3 regions of the Paenibacillus sp. S33 genome follow, and region 3 is predicted to be linked to each of the others. Evidence: riboswitches for the same ligand, from Rfam matches in the RefSeq annotation. Region 3 holds a riboswitch; each other region holds the start of a gene.
The links. A riboswitch is a leader RNA that binds a small molecule or an ion and turns the genes downstream of it on or off. The one in region 3 is predicted to bind cobalamin.
Positions count from the first base shown of each region.

Region 1: another riboswitch for cobalamin. It lies ahead of metE (5-methyltetrahydropteroyltriglutamate--homocysteine S-methyltransferase); the one in region 3 lies ahead of ACWGXJ_RS24395 (ABC transporter substrate-binding protein).
Region 2: another riboswitch for cobalamin. It lies ahead of ACWGXJ_RS07070 (ABC transporter substrate-binding protein); the one in region 3 lies ahead of ACWGXJ_RS24395 (ABC transporter substrate-binding protein).

Region 1 covers NZ_JBSIEZ010000001.1:5,164,248-5,170,956, reverse strand. Annotated here, with positions in the region: gene ACWGXJ_RS23485 (DUF6985 domain-containing protein) at 1-469, shown strand, start outside; gene metE (5-methyltetrahydropteroyltriglutamate--homocysteine S-methyltransferase) at 558-2,876, opposite strand; cobalamin riboswitch at 3,038-3,233, opposite strand; gene nrdG (anaerobic ribonucleoside-triphosphate reductase activating protein) at 3,418-3,915, opposite strand; gene ACWGXJ_RS23470 (anaerobic ribonucleoside triphosphate reductase) at 3,912-5,861, opposite strand; gene ACWGXJ_RS23465 (AbrB/MazE/SpoVT family DNA-binding domain-containing protein) at 6,153-6,623, opposite strand.
Region 2 covers NZ_JBSIEZ010000001.1:1,508,551-1,515,259, forward strand. Annotated here, with positions in the region: gene cbiB (adenosylcobinamide-phosphate synthase CbiB) at 1-835, shown strand, start outside; gene ACWGXJ_RS07065 (histidine phosphatase family protein) at 880-1,638, shown strand; cobalamin riboswitch at 1,761-1,954, shown strand; gene ACWGXJ_RS07070 (ABC transporter substrate-binding protein) at 2,163-3,170, shown strand; gene ACWGXJ_RS07075 (FecCD family ABC transporter permease) at 3,167-4,213, shown strand; gene ACWGXJ_RS07080 (ABC transporter ATP-binding protein) at 4,210-5,043, shown strand; gene cobT (nicotinate-nucleotide--dimethylbenzimidazole phosphoribosyltransferase) at 5,086-6,156, shown strand; gene cobU (bifunctional adenosylcobinamide kinase/adenosylcobinamide-phosphate guanylyltransferase) at 6,153-6,709, shown strand, end outside.
Region 3 covers NZ_JBSIEZ010000001.1:5,371,923-5,378,631, forward strand. Annotated here, with positions in the region: gene ACWGXJ_RS24375 (ABC transporter ATP-binding protein) at 1-473, opposite strand, end outside; gene ACWGXJ_RS24380 (ATP-binding cassette domain-containing protein) at 470-1,387, opposite strand; gene ACWGXJ_RS24385 (ABC transporter permease) at 1,387-2,202, opposite strand; gene nikB (nickel ABC transporter permease) at 2,217-3,146, opposite strand; gene ACWGXJ_RS24395 (ABC transporter substrate-binding protein) at 3,162-4,742, opposite strand; cobalamin riboswitch at 4,960-5,163, opposite strand; gene ACWGXJ_RS24400 (nucleobase:cation symporter-2 family protein) at 5,917-6,709, opposite strand, start outside.

The sequences.
Region 1 (6,709 bases), 210 kb from region 3:
GATTGTTCTGCGTGGTGTAGTACATGTTAATTTTTGCGGGCAGCCCTCGGAAGTAGAAGTCGAATTTATCGTGGGAGCCGACTCCGAAGAACAGGCACAGACTATAGAAGAACCTACACAGTTGCAAAAAAAGACATGGGAGCAGTATATGGAATATTCGTCAACTATTCATCCTCAAGTGTTGGAGTCCATACACCATCATTATGCTGGCATAGTGGAAAAGTACCGGAATGCTTACAGTACATGGGGAGAGGACCCAGATGAATATGCGCCTTATGTGGAGCGGCCGGAACAATTGTTGGATCGAATACAGCTTATGTCTATACTGATTTCCGACTCATCGGCAAAGGATGAACTGTATTTGAATTTTAGTTGCTCCTGGGATCGAGAACATGGCTTAGGCGTACATATGAAGCAGATGAAAATGGAGCATATTCAAGGCGTATATACATTATATGATCTAGAATAAATCCCCCTTCCTGGCTTTTAGCAAAAAGGGCCGGAAAGGGGAATAGGATAAGGCGAAAATGATGGCGCGATTGGATACGATAAAAAAATTAGTTGGATACAGCCAATGCAGCCCGGGCTGCTTGAGCCGCTTGTACCATTTGTCGCAAGGCGGCGACAGATTCCTCTTTGGTACGGGTTTTCAGACCACAATCTGGATTAACCCAGAACAAATCTGATGGCAGTACGCGCAGGGCACGCTGGATCATGCTTAGCATTTCAGATACATCGGGGATGCGCGGGCTGTGGATATCGTACACGCCCAGACCGATGCCTTTGTCGTATACCTGATCTTCAAAGCTGACAATCAGTTCTCCGTGGCTTCGCGAGGTTTCAATAGATATAACGTCGGCATCCATATCGGAGATGGACTGAATCATATGCTGAAATTCGGAATAGCACATATGCGTATGGATTTGGGTCGCTGGCTCAACGGTGGCCGTGGTCACAAGGAAGGCTTGAACCGCCCAATCCAGATAGGCTTGCTGCTGTTCTTTTTTCAGCGGAAGCCCTTCACGAATTGCAGGCTCATCGACCTGAATCATGCCGATGCCCGCTTGTTCCAGTGCCTCTACCTCTGCCCGTAATGCCAGAGCCAACTGTAAAGCAACTTGACTGCGTGGAATATCATTACGTTCGAAAGACCAGTTCAAAATGGTCACAGGACCCGTAAGCATTCCCTTAACAGGCTTGGAAGTTAACGATTGGGCGAATGCCGTTTCTTCCACGGTCATGGGCTGATCGAAGGAAACGTCTCCGTATATAATCGGCGGTTTGACACAGCGGGAGCCGTAGGACTGCACCCATCCGTTTTGCGTAAAAGCAAAGCCGTTCAGCTTTTCGCCAAAAAATTCAACCATGTCGGTCCGCTCAAATTCCCCATGTACAAGCACGTCAATGCCAATGTCCTCTTGGATATCAATCCATTCCTTAATTTGCTGTTGGATGAACGTTCGATATTGCTCGGCAGACCATTCTCCTTTGCGATAGTGCAGGCGGGCCTTGCGGATCTCGGCGGTCTGCGGGAAGCTACCAATGGTCGTCGTAGGCAGTGGAGGCAACTTCAGCTTATTTTGCTGAATCTCACGACGCTCGGCGAAAGGAACGCTGCGTGACAGAGGCTCTTTGGCCAACAGGTCGGCCAGATCGGCAGTTGTCTGTACGCGTGCCGCTGAACTGTTGAAACGGGCTACCGCATCTGCACTTTGTCCAAGCTTGGTGAGTGCGGATGGATCGTGTTTGCCAAGTGCAGCTGTCAGGATGGCGATTTCCTCTAGCTTTTCATCAGCAAAGGCCAGCGCTTGCACCAGCTCCTTGTCCAGCTTGTGCTCTGCCTCCAGGCTGACTGGCACATGCAGCAGACTGCATGATGGCTGTACGATAAGCTGCTCGGCAGTGGTCTGTTCTGCTAACTGACCCAGCAGTGCAGCTACAGCGTTCAGGTCGCTGCGCCATATATTGCGTCCGTCAATGACACCAGCGCCCAGCGTTTTTCCTTTAGGAAAGCCATGCTGCAATATATGCTGAAGATTTTCGCCATCATCATACACAAAATCAAGACCCAGCCCCTGTACCGGAAGTGCGGACAGACGCTCATAATGATCTAGGCTGCCAAAGTAGGTTTGCAGCATTATATTTAAGGAGGGCGCAGCTTGGGTCAAAGCTTCATAGACTTCTTGAATAATGTCCAGATCCTCTACTGGGAATGAGGTGGTCAGGACAGGTTCATCGATTTGTACCCACTGAACACCTTCTGCTGCTAGCTCAGACAGGACACGGGTGTATAAAGGCAGGAAGGTTCTTATAATAGAGGCAAGCTCCTTACGATCATAGCCTTTGGAAAGGGTAACGAATGAATAAGGGCCGATGAGAACCGGTTTACCCTCAATGCCTAGTTCCTGTTTTGCTTCACGATAAGCCTGTAAGGGTTTATTTTCAGTGAATACCGGGACTGCATTTGCCAATTCGGGAACGATGTAGTGATAATTGGTATTCATCCATTTGGTCATTTCACTGGCGGTTGCTCCCTTCTGACCGCGAGCGATCCCGAAGTACACGGACAGAGGAATCGGACCTGCGGGACGATAGTTGAACCGTTCAGGTACTAGACCGAACATCACAGATGTATCCAGCATGTGATCGTAATAGGAGAAGTCTCCGACAGGAATGCGATCAATCCCCTTATCGCGCTGCTTGCTCAGATGCTCCAACCGTAATTTTTTCATTTCCGTCTGCAGTTCGCTTTCGTTAATGCTGCCGTTCCAGAAGCGTTCCAGTGCTTTCTTCCATTCCCGATTTTCGCCGATACGCGGATATCCCAGATTACTGCTAATTAAGCCGGACAATTCAGGCCATTCAATAATGGACATGTACTTTTCCTCCTAGCGGGTAGCTGTTTTATTTTTACGTACCAAAAAAGGCATTCTTCCCCCCAAAGTTAAAAATAAGTAGGGGAAAGAATGCCTCCGTGATTAAAAAATCAAAAATACGGCGACTGCTTTTAACACCTCCCTATCTTCCGTAGGTACTTGCGATGTTGTTAAAATAGGCAGGTCTCCTGACTTACGGATCATGACGCTCAGCATTCCTTCCCGGTCTGTGGACCAGTGGATATATGAACAGCTGAAAGTTCCCCGTTTACAGTGGCGGGACCGTGCCGGATTTGCACCGGCTTCCCTTTTAAGCCTGATCTGAATAGAACAGACACCTATCTCCAAGCTATGCGGTTAAGGTATGACGAATAATTATGCACTCGTATACTTGTTCACCATCATAAGTGAAACTTACAGGATGCGCAATAGAAACTCCAATGGAATCTGTTAGCTATATCTAATCTAAGACAAGCCTTACCCATGATGGGGGCTTGTCTTAGATTAGATATAGCATCTTGCTTGCTGGGTAAGCATCGCCTTATGTCAATGAAACGGTATAGCCTGCCTGAATACTGGCTTTCACATCTACCAGACGCTGGTTGCGACTGCCCCGGAAGGGAAGGGTCAGGTCCTTTTGCTGTTCTACAAAACGACCGTCCACAATCACATCGCACAAAAGCGCCAGTTCCTGTCGCTCCTGATCTGTGAGTAGATCTTCATAGACAAAGCCAGTGTAAGCCCACACGGTTCGGTCGGGACAGGCTTCGCGGAAGTCACGCACAAATTGCGAGCATTCTGCTGCTGAGAAAAACGGGTCTCCCCCGCAGAGAGTCAGTCCATCCAACAACGGATTTTCCATGATGTCACGAATGACCTCCTGTTGTCGTTGGGGGGTGAATGGCTCGCCTGCACGGAAGCTCCATGACTCTGGATTAAAGCATCCAGGACAGGCATGACGGCAACCGCTAATGAACACAACGGTGCGCAGGCCGTATCCTTCGTTCAGAGATTCCGGAATGTAGCCACACAAATTCACTTATGTTTCACCCGGTCTCGAACTTCTGCCTGTTTTGCGGCATTAAAGCGAACGGTATAATCTCCTGTCAGATATCCGGTTACCCGACGTAAGCGCTGAAAGTGTGTGTGCTCCTCATCTGTGCCACATTGGGGGCAGCTTGTCCCGATAATCCCTTCATAACCACATTCCGTACAACGATCCACCGGATGGTTGATGGAGAAATAGCCGATGTTCTGATGCAGCGCATACTGAACAATTTTAAGAAACGCATCCGGGTTATTCCGCGCATTACCGTCCAGCTCAATGTATGAAATCGCACCAGCGTTGCATAGGTTATGGAACGGAGCTTCCAAGCTGATTTTACGAGCAGCCGGGAGCGTGTAATACACGGGAATATGAAAAGAATTGGTGTAATATTCTCGATCATTTACCTCAGGAATAATCCCGAAATCACGTTGATCCAGCAATGTGAACTTGCCCGACAGACCTTCGGCAGGCGTAGCGAACAATGTAATATTTAAATTGTGATATTCACTCATTCGATCGCAATACACGCGCATGGAAGTGATGATTCGCTGTGCCTCGCGGTATACAAAATCATCCTCCCCGTGGTGTTTCCCGTATAGTGCCTTCATGCACTCAGCCAGCCCGATGAACCCGATCGAAAGCGTACCGTGTTTTAGTACGCCTCCCACCTTATCATCTGGTGCCAGTTGTTCTCCACCTTCCCATACCCCTTCGCGCATCATAAAGTCCGAGGCTTTGGCCGGTTGGCTGGTCTGGATTTGATAGCGATGAATTAGGCCATCTACCGCAATGCGCATAACTTCTTCTAGTCTCGCATCAAAGCGATCACGGTCAGGTGTCAGGCGTTTGCCTGTGCAAATACCATATTCAATGCCAAGCCGCACCAGATTAATGGTATTGAAGGAGAGATTCCCCTTGCCACTCTGCCGGTTTCTACCGAAACGGTCAGAAATGGTGCGGGTACGGCAACCCATTGTCGCTATAATGGTATCTGGATCATCAGCACGGTAAAAAGGCAGGTTGAAGGTGGCATCCACATTCACAAAATTGGGATACATCCGTCTGCTAGAGCATTCTACCGCCCGTAAGAACAAATCATAATTGATGTCGCCTTCTGCCTGGTTGATTCCCTCTTTACATTGGAAAATATGCTGTGGAAAAATAGGAGTTTCCCCGCTGCCCAAGCCGCGAATAGTGGCCTCTAGCAGCGATTGAGTAACAAGCCGTCCCTCAGCAGACGTGCACATTCCGTAATTCAGTGAAGTGAATGGAATCTGTCCCCCCGCCCGACTGCTCATGGTGTTCAGGTTATGAATGAGCGATTCAGCAGCCTGCCGGGTTTCCGTCTCCGTTTCTTCGCGTGCGAATGCGTATGAACGAGGGCAGACTTCTTGCAAATGGGGATTGGCCATATGTAGTTCGTCGTCAGGTAGACTGGATTCTATCTCTTCCTCGAACAACCGGAGTCCCTTGCGCAGATGCTTGCGGAAGGACCGGGCAACGTATGGGGCAAGGTCCCAATCGATTTTATTGGCAGAGACACCTCCGAATTGGCTGTTTTGCTGAGACTGGAATATGATGGCGACTAGTGCCATAGCAGACATAATCGTTTGCGGTGTGCGCACAGAGCCGTTGCCTGTATTGAAGCCGTCTCGCAGTAAACGACCAAAAGGAATAAAGATACAATTTGTAGTTCCGAGTGCATATTGGTCCAAATCGTGAACATATACATACCCGTGGTCAATCGCGTTCGTCAGTTCAGGCGGAAGTACCCGCAGGCGCGCATACCATTTGGCATACTCGGACCCAAGCTTGCTCATTTTGCCGCTGAACGATTCTCCATTCAAATTTGCATTCTCCCGCAGCATGTCCAGATCTTGTGCCCCAATGACCCGTTCGCCGATGTCGTATAATTGATGTTCCTCCAGCACCTTCATCGTAAAACCCTCCATATAGTAAAATATATATATTTTTCACAAAAACAACATATTGATGATATCTTGTGTTAACCAATTGTTTCGATCTATATATTGTATATACGTATACATTGAGAGTATGTGACTATTGTCACATTGGTAGGGGCGGGCAGCATAAAAAAGCCAGATACAGAGTAAGGGACACATCCACGGATATGCACCTTACTCTATATCTGGCCATCGTAGTTGCGATGAAAATGATAGGCTTGCGAGTACATAGTATATGATCTTGGGATATTGTTTTGAGAAGGTTTAGAGTAGCTTTTTCAACTGGGACACCCGGCCTTGGGAAATATCTAGCATTTCGGCATATACTTTTTGTGGCAGGTTCGGGTGTTCCTGAATCAGCTTGCGTAGCTTTTTTACCATTTCACCTTGCTGCACTCTAGATTGCTTGGGTTGCCAGGTTGTGTTGGTTCGGGTCGGCTTAGAATCTTCTTGAGCCTGGATAGCATCGGTGCTTGTGGCATGCACATTTTCATCGGTCTTTAATACCTGGATGCACTCTGCGCAAATAAAGCTGTCGCGAAAATAAGTTAAATGATCCACCGCGCCGCAAAATTTGCAGGAGACACCGGTGTATTTTCTTAGTACAAACCCTTCTTCATCTACGAAAAATTCAAGTGAATCACCGATATTGATATCCATTGTGGTCCGCATTTCCTTAGGAAGTACAATCCGGCCCAATTGATCTAGAGGCCGTGTCATTCCAGTATTTTTCATTAGATCTTCCTCCTTCCATGATATATCCTGATTATACCAAAAAATATTATTTTTAGCTTTGTATATTGAAGGTAAAATACAACTTT
Region 2 (6,709 bases), 3.9 Mb from region 3:
CAGTGACCGAGGGCTAAAACGTGCGGGCATACTGCTTCCGCTCATTGTGGCGGGAGGCTCCTTTGCGCTTGCCTGGGCGCTGTTGCACTTGCTTGCCTGGATTCATCCGTGGTTATCTGTCGGCGCAGAAATGGTGCTGATTGCGACCACGATTGCTTCCAAAGGACTAAAGGATGCAGGAATGGCAGTATACCGAGCGTTGCAGGCGGATGATCTGGCAGCAGCACGGCGGGAGCTGGGCATGATTGTCGGGCGGGATACGCAACAGCTTGATGAGCCTGAGATTGTACGCGGTACGGTTGAAACGGTCGCTGAAAATATCGTGGACGCGATTATTTCGCCGCTTTTTTATGCCTTGATCGGGGGAGCACCCTTGGCGCTGGCTTATCGTGCTGTGAATACGCTAGATTCCATGGTTGGCTATAAAAATGAAAAGTATCTGCATTTAGGCTGGGCTTCAGCGCGTCTAGATGATGTGGCTAACTACATTCCAGCACGCCTGACAGCGGCAATGCTTGTCGTAGCGGCGTGGATGTACAAGCGAGATGCTGCAAGAAGCTGGCGCACAGTCAAGCGAGACGCTCGTCTGCACCCAAGCCCGAACAGTGGCTTCCCGGAATCAGCTGTTGCTGGAGCACTGGGGATTCGTCTTGGAGGCTATAATGTGTATCATGGCGTGCGCTCCTTTCGTGCATACATGGGCGATTGGATACGACCGCTAGAGTCGAAAGATATACGGCATACAATCCAGCTGATGTTCGCCGTGTCCAGTATGTTCGTAGGATTGTGTTTGTTAGGAGCCGCAGGTTGTTTTGCCTTGGGATGGGTGCAATGAGGGTGAGGAGTAACACACTGAATAATGATCGAGCAGGAAGTGACATGATCTTGAAACAAGATATAGCAGCAAAAAGGACGGTAGAATACGTACAAAGTCCGAACTCACAGGAGGATAAGGTGCCGTATGATACTAAAGAAGATCTGCATTGGGACATGGAACTCGTGTTAGTTCGTCACGGCACAACCTTATGGAATAAGGAACGTCGATATCTGGGACACTCCGACTTAGGTTTGCTACCGGGAGCAGAACAGGAATTAAAGCCTTTGCAAGAAGAATTGCAGGGGCAGTCCTTTGCTCGAATCTACTGCAGCGATTTAATGCGATGTCGCCAGACCTTGCAGATCATTGTGCCGGAATCAGAATTGACGTCTGGAGGTTCCCTATCTATTATGTCTCCTATGATGGAACCACGTCTGCGAGAGCTTCATTTTGGCGAGTGGGATGGAAAAACGTATGACATGCTCAAGGATGTGTCGTTGTATCGCGCTTGGATTGATGAGCCACAACGGATAACCCCTCCTGGAGGAGAGTCTTGGACAGATTTTGTGAATCGTTTGCGGAAATTTCTTGACTCTCTGTATGAATGGCGTGTTGCTATGGAAGTTCGACCCATGGATTTGACTGCTGGGCCGCTCTCTGTTTTGGTCGTTACGCATGGTGGCGTAATTCGTCAGTTAGCTTGTATGCTGATACCGGGCCATGATTTTTGGAGTCTGAATCCGAAGCCGGGAGAAGCATTTAGGATTCAATTGAGGCTGGCAGGACCGTACAATTACATAGCCGAAATGCTCCCTCATTAGGTTAGACACCAGTGGATAAAGAGGCTGTTTGGGTTGTAAGCCGCCTCATTTTAACCTATAATCATCAAGTAAAAGAACGGCTTGACTACCACTACATCAAATATCCAGCAGACGAGGTCGGCGCAGTGTGATGAAACTATGGTTTCCCTTGCCTGCGCTGTTAAAAGGGAAGTCGGTGTAAGTCCGGCGCGGTCCCGCCACTGTAAATGGAAACATGCCCGTTAGTCCTGCTTTATGTGCTACTAAGCATATGAAGAAATTTCAGGACATGCATCTTACCATAAGTCAGGATACCTGCCCGTCCGCCTGTCACCATAATCCTTCGAGGAAAGGATGACGTGTTCGCAGTGACTGTCCGTGCGGAAAGAAGCTGCCGCCTGCGCACGATCTGCGCTAACGTGACCCCTGTGTCCTGATATAAGGATGCGGGGTTTTTTTGATAGGAAAAGAAGGCTGGATTTAGAAGATATCTGATGATGCTCAAGTAACGCTCTTAACGATTTTTTTATGAAGGGGTGCAAATCATGGTAGGAAAAAAAATAAAGGTTTGGACAACAGGTCTATTGGTTCTGATATTGGCAGTTGTGCTGAGTGCATGTGGCGCTAATGGAAAAAATGCTGAAAATAAAGAGAATCAGACTTCTGCACAGCAGCCAGGAAAGACCGTAACCGCACAAGAGCCTCCGGGCAAAACAGTTTACCCACTCACAGTTAAGGATGCAACAGGACAGGAATTTACATTCAAAAAAGCGCCGGATAAAATCGTTTCCGTCTCCCCGGCAGAAACCGAGGCGCTGTTCGCCATCGGGCTGGATAAGGAAATAGTTGGCGTCTCCGACTACTCTGATTACCCGGAAGCAGCTACGAAAAAGCCTAAAGTAGGCGGTATTATGAAACCGAACGAAGAGGCGATCATTGCTGCTAACCCGGAAGTCGTTTTTGCAGGGATATCACTTAGTGAACAGGCTACGACCAAGCTGCGCGACATGGGAATTATGATTTTTAAAACGGAACCGAAGACAGTTGAAGATGTCATAGCTAACATCGAATTGTATGGGAAAATCACCGATCATCAGAAAGAAGCGAGAGCGGTGACTGACAAGATGAGAGCAGATGTAGCGGAAGTGAAAGAAGGAGTTAAAAATATCGGTAAAGGGCAGAAGCTGCGGGTATACGTCGAGTTTTCACCAGGCTGGACAGTTGGTAAAGGCGAGTTTATGGACGAGCTGATTACGTTGGCGGGCGGCGAAAATGTAGGTGCCACGCAGAAGGGGTGGTACCAAATTAGTGAAGAAAATATTATTGCTGCGAACCCTGACGTGATTTTGTACAGCAAAAGTGTCAAGGACGACAAAACTGGTCAAACGCTCGGCGAAATCATTAAAGCTCGCAGTGGATGGGATCAAATATCGGCTGTTCGCCACAACCGGGTGTTTGCCGTGGATGATAATTTGATCAGTCGTCCGGGTCCACGCGTAACGGAAGGTCTCAAGGAAGTGGCCAAGGGCGTGTATCCTGAAATTTTCAAATGAACCGTAAACTGATCGGCTTTGGAGGGACAGGTCTTGTTTTGCTGTTGCTGACGCTGCTGCTCTGTCTTGGCATCGGCTCGGCCAAGCTTCCGGTCAGCCAGATCACGGGCATTCTGGTTAACCACCTTCCGTGGTTAGGCGATACGTTTATACCGGATTGGAATACATCCTCAGAGCAGATTATTTTGAAGGTCAGATTGCCACGAGTGTTACTGGGAATGTTGGTAGGAGCAGCGCTGGCGCTGGCGGGAGCCGGATTTCAGGGTGTGCTGCGTAATCCTTTGGCTGATCCGTATACACTGGGGGTATCCTCGGGGGCTTCGGTAGGAGCGGCAGTACTGATCTATTGGGGCCTTCAATTTTCATTTGTTGGCATATGGACGCTGCCGCTAGTGGCATTTACGACCGGAATGCTGACGCTGTGGATGGTGCTGACGTTGGCACGGGAAGGTGGGAAAATTCCGACACAAAGTCTCATTTTGTCGGGTGTGGTGATGCAATCCTTTCTGGGAGCAGTTGTTTCCTTTCTGACAGCCATGTCGAAGGAGACGGTCAATGAAATATTGTACTGGACGATGGGAAGTCTTAGTCTGCGCGGTTGGTCATATACAGGAATCCTTTTACCTTATGTGGTCATAGGACTGGTATTTCTATGGAACCGGGCACGTGTGCTGAATATTTTGGCTTTGGGTGAACGTCAGGCGGCTCACATGGGAGTTCATGTAGATGCGACGAAGCTATCTGTTTTGATCATTTCCACGCTGCTGACAGCTGCCGCTGTCTCGGTATGTGGAGTGATTGGCTTTGTGGGACTTGTTGTACCGCATATCATTCGTCTGGTGACAGGTCCTGATTACCGGTTGATTGTTCCATTATCTGCGCTCGGTGGAGCTATTTTTATGGCTTGGGCAGATACGGCGGCTCGCACGTTGTTAGCCCCCACGGAAATTCCTCTGGGCGTGATGACGGCCTTTGTTGGGGCACCGTTCTTCGCATATCTCCTGTACCGGAACAAGAAGCTGCGCAGGGGGGAACTGCTGTGACAGAACAAAGTGAATCACAGAAGGTGCAAGATCGAGCATTAGAGGTAGCGGGTCTGACACGTGCCTATGGAGAGTTCCATGCGTTAAAGAATATAAGCTGGAGCGTCGACGAAGGAACTTGGTGGGGAATTATTGGTCCGAACGGCAGTGGAAAATCGACCTTGCTGCATCTGCTTTCGGGTGTAGATCAACCAACTTCGGGAAACGTTCATATCTATGGCAAAAAGGTCGGTAGCTACAGCAGAAAAGAGCTTTCCCGACTCATAGCCGTACTCCAACAGGAAGGGCTTCCTCCAGTGGGATACACCGTCAGGGAAGTCGTAGAAATGGGACGTTTTCCTCATCAGGACTGGTTAGGCAGGGAAAAGGGTGTTGATGTGGAGGCGATCACGGATCGCGTGCTGGAGCGATTGGGTCTTACCACGTTGGCGGACAGAGCATTGGACCGCTTGAGTGGGGGACAGCGACAGCGTGTAGCTTTGGCAAAAGTAATGGTGCAGGAGCCACGAATATTGCTGCTGGACGAGCCTACGACCTATCTGGACTTGCGCTATCAGCTTGAATTTATGGAACTGCTGGCAGATTGGCGCCAAGAAACGGGTGTGACGATCATTGCGGTCTTGCATGATCTTAACTTGACAGCCCAATTTTGCGAAGATTTGCTTGTACTCAAGGATGGAATGGTTGAAGGATTGGGAGCTTCATCGAAGTTATTAACCGAGGATCGGATTCGACGAGTATACGGTGTTGAGCCTGTGATGCTTCCGCATCCCGATAGCGGTGTGCCGCAGCTCTTGCTGCGCAGGAGCGCTTCGGACACAGCAGATTAAATAAACGATGAAACACACTTAAAAGAGCAGGGAGTGGAAGGTATGAACAACAAGCTGCGTCAGCTGATCGATAGCATTGCCCAGCCGGATGGGGTGGCGGCCTCGGCAGCTTCAGCCCATTTGGACCAATTAACGAAGCCACCGGGAAGTCTTGGAAAGTTGGAAAGTGTGGCCATTCAGCTAGCAGGAATTACAGGAGTGGACAAGCCTGAATTTGAGCGTAAAACGGTTATGGTTATGGCTGCGGATCACGGGGTGTGTGAAGAGGGAGTCAGTGCCTTTCCGGCTGAGGTTACACAGCAAATGCTGTATAACATGCTGTCAGGTGGCGCGGCAATTAATGTGCTGGCACGTCATGCGGGCGCAGATGTCAAGGTGGTAGATGTTGGCGTGAATGCGGATGTCGCTCACGCGAATCTGGTGGACCGTAAGGTACGCATGGGTACTTCGAATATAGCTAAAGGGCCAGCAATGCTGCGTACGGAAGCGGAACAGGCGGTTTTGGCCGGAGCTGAAGCCGTAGCAGAAGCGGTCAAAGGTGGCACACGGCTATTCGTTACCGGAGAGCTGGGCATCGGGAATACGACAGCCAGCGCTGCAGTCGTATGTGCTCTCACCGGACTGGAGCCGGAAGTTATCGTAGGCCGGGGAACGGGTGTAGATATGGCTGGGCTTACCCGTAAAATATCGGTTGTCTGCCGCGCATTGGACGTGAACCAGCCAGATGCAAATGATGCGCTCGACGTGCTCACTAAGGTCGGCGGTCTGGAGATTGCCGCCTTGGCAGGAGTCATCCTCGGCGCAGCCGCACATCGCTGTCCAGTTGTGCTGGACGGCTTTATTTCAGGCGCAGCTGCCCTCGCAGCGCGTGCACTTGCGCCTGCAAGCGCTGCGTACATGCTTGCTTCGCACGCCTCGGACGAGCGCGGGCACGCGGCGGTGCTTCGCCAGCTCAAGCTGGAGCCCATGCTTTATTTGGACATGCGGCTCGGGGAGGGCACAGGCGGTGCGCTTAGCTTGCACCTGATTGATGCGGCGTGCCGCATCATGCGCGAAATGGCGACCTTTGCCGATGCAGTCGTATCGGACGGTCAGGGAGCCGCGCAGCGATGAAAGCGCTCGTGACCGGCGGGGCACGCAGCGGGAAAAGCGACTTTGCCGAGCGATTATGCATGTCGCGCGCTTCGCGCGCCTGCTACATTGCAACGGCGCAAGCCTATGACATGGAGATGAAGGAGCGCATCGCCCTTCATCGGGTCCAGCGCGAGTCTGCCGGGTACGACTGGCAGACGCTGGAGGAAGCGCAGGCGTTACCGGAGCTGCTGCAGCAGCTTGGTGGCGATCAAGCGTCGCAGCCCGCGCCTATGGTGCTGGTCGACTGCCTGACCCTGTGGCTGTCGAACGTACTGCTGGCCGCAGGCGAGGACGGCGAAGCTGCGTCCAGAGCTGCCATTAATGAACTGGCGGCAGCTGTGGAGCAGTATCCAGGGCAGCTCGTCATCGTAACCAACGAGGTTGGTGACGGTATTGTGCCCGAATATCCGCTGGGTCGGCTGTATCGGGATTTGAGTGGGGTTATGAATCAGCGGATTGCCCGCCTTTGTGATGAAGTATTTTTGGTGACGGCTGGCATTCCCGTAGAACTCAAACAGTTGGAATATAAGCT
Region 3 (6,709 bases):
TGCCCGCCACTTAGTTGTGTTGGGTACTTTACCAGACATTCCGTGTCCAGCCCCACAGATTCCAGTAAAGACTGGCAAATATCCAGTGCTTGCGCTTTTCGTCCGGGAAAATAATTGTGGATCGGCTCCTCCAAAATATCTCGTATGGTCATGCGAGGATGGAGCGAGGACGACGAATCCTGTGCGACCAACTGAATTCGCTTGTACAGCTGAATATCCTTCATCCTTCCGGTGTGAATGGGCTGGTCATCCAGCCAAATCTCTCCTGAAGTCAACGACTCCAGCCCTAGAATACATTGTGCCAGCGTGCTTTTGCCACTTCCACTTTCTCCAACCAGTCCGAGACATTCCCCCTGTCGTAGCTCCAGACTCACCTTCTTCACGGCCTGCTCGCTATCTTGCGTGCTGAACCAGCCTTTTCTCCGTTTGCGGACAGGGTATGCTTTGGTCACATTCTTCAATTCCAGCATCACTTGTGCATCCTTCCTTCCGGGCTCATCTCCAACACTCGATCTGCTATGCGACTCATACTCTGGCGATCATGTGAAATCAACAATATGGTGAGATCAAAGTCTTCTCTCAATTGTTGCAACAATGCCAGAACCTTATCGCGGTTGATAACATCCAACGCCGTAGTAGGCTCATCGGCAATAAAGAGGCTCGGACCGGAGCTTAACATTGCAGCCAGCAGCACCCTTTGACACATGCCTCCGCTTAGTTCAAAAGGATATGATGACAAAATATGCTCAGGATTTGCAAATCCAACCTTGCGGAGCAGAGAGCACAAATAGGCCTCTCGCACTGGAGTAGCGCCTCCTCTGGCTATCTCCGAGGCACGGCTCAGCATCTGCCGTATCCGTGGCAGCACGCCCAATGGGTGGACTTGCTGCGGTGCATTGTGGGATGGGGCAGCACCAGCGTGCCCCGGCTTCATCTGGTCGTGCGGCATCCAATGCCGCCCGTGCAGTCTAAGCGTATCCATCAGCTGGGCGCGGACAGTCCGGATCGGGTTCAACCCGCTCAGCGATTGTTGAATGAGCAGGGCAATATCCTCTTGGCGTAGCCTTTGCCAGCGCCGTTCCTGGAACGGAAGAATGTCTTCCCCGTTATAGTAGATACGCCCTTGCGTAACATTAATACCTGGCTCCAGCATGCCTGCGATTGCGTGTGCGGTCAGGCTCTTGCCGCATCCACTCGGTCCGGTCAGGGCCACAATCTCCCCTGAATATATGGAAAAGCTCACATCACGCAGCAGTAGTTTGCTCCCGCTTCCGCTTGCTCCTACGCCTGTGCGGCAGATTTCCAAATGTTCCACGTGTAACAACGGTTTTCGCCCTGCCACTTGTTCTATCGCATCCTTGCACCCAAGGGCTGTTTGATCCTCCACTATTTGGCCGCCCCCTTTTCCGAAAAGCGGTCGCCCAAAAGCTGGCAGGCAAGTACGAACAGCATAATCGCCAAGCCCGGGAAAATCATGACATGCGGAGCCACCTGAAAATACGAGGTTGCATCATGCAGCATCACGCCCCACTCTGGCTTGGGCGGCTGTACACCCAGTCCAAGAAAGGACAGCCCAGCGATCATCAGCACCACGCGTCCGATATCCCATACCGCATAAACCAACAACTGCGGCAACGCTTGTGGCAATACATAACGGCTCAGTATACGTACGTGTGAATTGCCGGATAAACGGGCATATCGAACGTAGTCCTCCTGACAGGCTTTTTGAACCAGACTACGGATATACCGGACATAGCCCGCCCACCGTACCGCAATAATCGCAAGGGTCATGTTAACAAAACCTGGACCCAAAATGCCCACAATTGCCACCGTTAAAATAATATCAGGAAAAGCCAGTACGCCGTCGATTCCACGCATAACCAGCTGATCCACGCGTCCGCGCACATAACCAATGAGCAACCCTATAGGCAGACTGAAGCACAACGTAGCTACAGTAATTGCACATGCGATTAGCACGCTCATCCGAATCCCGTAAATTAGCCTTGACAGCACATCCCGACCCAGATGATCCGTACCGAAAGGATATTTCCGACTGGGTGGTGCCAGACGGTTCAAAAGATCCACTTGAAGAGGATCATGAGGAGCGACCCATGGAGCCAATAACCCAAGCAGCACGATCAGACCAAACAGTACGCCTCCTGCCAGCAAGCTCCCTTGAAAGGAAAGCCGTATCTTTTTCATTTTCAGCTTCCCCCTTAACGCAAACGCAGCCTCGGATCTATTGCCGTCTGGACCACATCCACCAAACACTGAACTCCTACAATTAAAAATACGGCGAAAATAACATATCCCTGAATCACCGGATAATCTCGCTGTGTAATTGCATCTATAAAATACTTGCCCAACCCCGGCCATGAAAAAATGGTCTCTACGATGACATTACCTGCCAGCATAAATGATAGGTTGGTACCTAGCAGTGTAATTATAGGCAGAACCGCATGCTTAAATATCTCAAAAAACAGGATATGCATACGGGAAAAGCCTCGAGCCTTCGCTGCTTTCACAAAATTCCGGTCACCCAGCTCCAGTATTTGAGCGCGTAGTACACGGGCTTGCACAGCTCCCAAACCTGCGCCAAGAGTCAGCGCTGGGAGCACTAAATGTGTCCAATCCTCCCTTCCCATGGATGGGAGCCAGCCCAAGCGAACGGAGAATAGATAGATCAACAGAAACCCAAGCCAAAAAGAGGGGATCGACGATCCCAGCAGGGCGAACAGCCTGCCCAGACGATCCAATGGGCCGCTAATTTTTAGCGAGGCAGCCAGCCCCAACCCCAGCGTAAGCACCGTCATGACGGCAAAGCCCGCAGCAGCTAGCTCCACAGTAGCAGGCAGTCTGTTCCACAGTTCGGCTAGCACGGATTCCTTGGATACATACGAGGTGCCCCAATGCCCTGTGAACACATCCCGCAGCCAGTTCACATATTGAATATGAAACGGTTCGTTTAAGCCTAGTTCCTGCCGTAGCGTCGTCAACGCCTCCTCAGAGGCAGGGACATTATGCGCGGTGAGCAAAATGGTAGCAGGGTCTCCAGGAGCCAGCCGCATCAGTACAAAAGTCAGCGTGGATACAACGAATACAATGATGAGCAGCTGCGCCACACGTTCCAGTATAAAACGAATCATAGGATACGCCGCTCGTTATTCCGCAATATCGGATTGCGCTGTAATGTAGTAATACTCGATCGGATGGGGTGTAAAACCCTCTACCCCTTTTTTCACACCAAACACATTGTCAGGATGCACAATGAAGGACTGTGGCAAATCCGTATTGATGATATCCAGCGCTTGTAGTGTCACAGCATTACGCTGCGCTGTATCCTTCGCCAGCTTCAAGCTGTTAAGAATACTCTCCAGCGGTTTGGAACTATAACGGCTTACATTGGCTTCGCTTTGCGAAGAATAAAACATGTCCATAAAATATTGTGGCTCTCCTGTATGAGCAGTAAGCATACTGTACATAGCAAAATCCCAATCGTTTTTGGTCAACGCCTCGTCGATATTTTCCACCTTGCGAATCTTGACCTGGATTCCCTCTTTCAGCAATTGGCTTTGGATGACCTCAGCCATAACAGAGAGCTCTGGACGCTGAGGAAAAGTCAGCAGCGTAACCTCGAACGGCTTGCCTTGCTTAGTCCATGTCCCTTGGGCGTCCTTCTGCCAGCCATCCTTCGTTAACAGCTGATCCGCCGTTCCGTCCAGCGCTTTACGCTCAACTTTACCGAAGGGAAGAATGCTCGGGAACGGACTGCTTGCTTCCGTACCGAAGCCCCTCATGACGGCGCTCACAATCGATGTGCGTGGAATCAGGCTGTCCACCACCTTACGGTTCGCCGCATCCTTGAATACTGGGGATTCCATATTGTACACGATCATATGGGTGCGCAAGGAGGGAGCCGACAGCACTTGTAGCTTGTCGTTCTTTTTCAGTACCTCTGCGTTATCAACCGGAATATCCGTCGCTACGTCCACCTCGCCGGATTGCAGCGCCATCAGGCGCGAATTCCCGTCCGTAATGAACTTCATTGTCGCCTCAGCCAACCGGGCCTTCTCGCCCCAGTATCCGTCATAACGCTCTACGACCAAGGATTGGTCCTTGTTGAACGCTTTAATTTTAAAGGCGCCTGTCATCGCTGGGTAACTCTGCTCATCTTTCATCGATGCCACATCCAGTACAGTCGTCGATGGATCAGCTAGATTGGACACCAACGCCGCATTCGGCCGGTTTGTCGTGATCTTTAAGGCCAGCGGGCCGCTTACATCAATGGACTTCACATTCAGTAAATCCTTCGCCAGATGGCTTTTCTCGATAGAGCGTAGCAAAGATTCTTTTACACTTGCTGCATCCATACTCTTTCCATTATGAAAAGTGACTTTATCCTGCAAGCTGAACGTCCAAACTGTAGGACTATCCTGCTTCCACTCCTTTGCCAGCCAAGCCACAGGCTCCAGCTTTTCATTCAAACGTACCAGTGTCTCACCTGCACCGGATCGCATCACATCCCAGCTATTATCTCCGTGCGGGTCAACACCTGACGGTTTCCATGTATACGCCATTACCAGCTTTTTACCTGTCGCTGTTTGTTGTACTGACGCGTTCTCATCTTTGCCGGAGCTATTCGACGTCTTATTGCTAGTACATCCCGAAAGAGCCATAACTGCCAGTAACAGCATCACCCCTGTACATATCAACCATGAGCGCCTGCTACGATTGCTAATCATTCGATGAATCCCCCTCTATCTTGTAAAATCATATAAACCTAACGCAAAACGCGAAAAAAGCATTCCAGACCACTTGATCAGCAGTCAGAAATGCTTTCATTATAAAATGTCAAAACACACCTCGAAGCCAACTCCAAAAACATAGAAGGGGTCAGATCGGTTTCAAACATTCCGTATGCAGCACGCCTAACCACCTCCCCAGCATCCCGTGGGTCTGACAGTGATGTCAAAACAGGCAGGTCTCCTGACTCCAGGCGTATCTTTCAGGCCTTCCCGGTTCTTCACAGTTCCAGTGGCTGTTCTGAAAGCTCCAGCAGTATCCTGCTGATGCCTGTATACAGTGGCGGGCCCGTGTCGGAATTAACCGAACTTCCCTTTTAAGTGAACACGCTCAACAACTATCCACATGGTCTCAACAAAACCCCGTACATAGAGTCGTCCGGCTCACACCTGTTTTCTTCCTTTATTTCTTTCCATTACGATCTTATTTTGTTGTCACAGGCTTGTCAATAAATGCTGCACAATAATTCAAATTTGAACGATAAGGTAGAAACAAGACATAACCTTCAATTGCGTGCACGCAATTGAAGTGTTAAAATTAGGTATAGAGTAAACCACCGTGTCCGTATACTAAAAAGAGCCTTCGCCGCGCCAACGGCAAAGACTCTTAGGACTTGAAAGGCTGTGGATCACCACCACGGCGCGCTGCACAACTAAATGTTAATGCAAACGAAACCCACCGTTAGGCGCCTAACCTAATTACGCGGTGGGTTTTCGCTTGTTCCGAAATTTCCGACGTAGCCAGCGATAAAGTTTACGAATACTAAACACCAGGCTTAGTAACGCAACCATCCAACGCAACACATCGTAGCACGACACAAGGTTGACCATCGGCTTCACCCCCTTTCGGGAAGCTGCACCGTGGTCCGAAAACATCCACCACTATTCAAAATCCATAATTTAGATTATACCATGCCCCTTCCTACCACTCTAGCAAGTTCTTCTAGCGCATAAACTGGAAAATGCACCAAATTAGAGCTACCCATTTCATCCCGCAGCTTTATCTATATGTCCCCAGACGGCAAGGGGATCTACTATCTGGATAACTCCATGCCAAAAAGCCGGAAAAGAGGCATACGTCCTCTCTCCGGCTATCTTTATTTATTCCTAATCATCAAACCTTCTGTGGAACCTCCGAAACCGTCACGCTTTTGACCGATTCCCCTTGTTTTCTCGTCAAAACAATGTTCAAGACAATCGCTGTAATCGAACCCGAAACGATACCATTTTGCAACAGCATTTTGGCAAAGCTCGGCAGCTGGTCGAACATTTGTGGCAGAACGGCAGAGCCTAGGCCCACGGCAATACTGCATGCTGCGATCAGCAGATTGCTTTCCTTCCGCAGATCCACTTCTGACAAAATAGACATGCCTGATGCAGCAACCGAGCCGAACATGACGATCATCGCTCCGCCTAGCACAGCGTTAGGAATCACTGTCGTTAAGGCAGCCAGCTTAGGCAGCAAACCGAGAACAACCATGATCCCGCCCGCAGCAAAAATAACGTTCCGCGATTTGACGCGTGTGAGTGAGATCAGGCCAACATTTTGCGAAAAAGCTGTATAAGGAAACGCATTAAAAATACCCCCAAGCATAATCGCGAGTCCTTCGGAACGCAGACCATTGACGATCTGCTTCTGTTCCACCTTCTGATCAATCGCTTTGCCTACTGCCAGATAAACGCCTGTAGACTCAACCATACTGACAATATTGACGATAATCATCGTACATACTGCCATCATGCTAAACTCTGGCTTACCAAAATAAAACGGCTGCGCGACACTCACCCATGAGGCTTCCGCCACGGGAGCAAAATGCACCATTCCCATCGCATAAGCAACCACTGTGCCCGCGAACAGACCAATAAGCACGGAAATCGAGCGCAAAAAGCCTTTTGCCAACCGATTC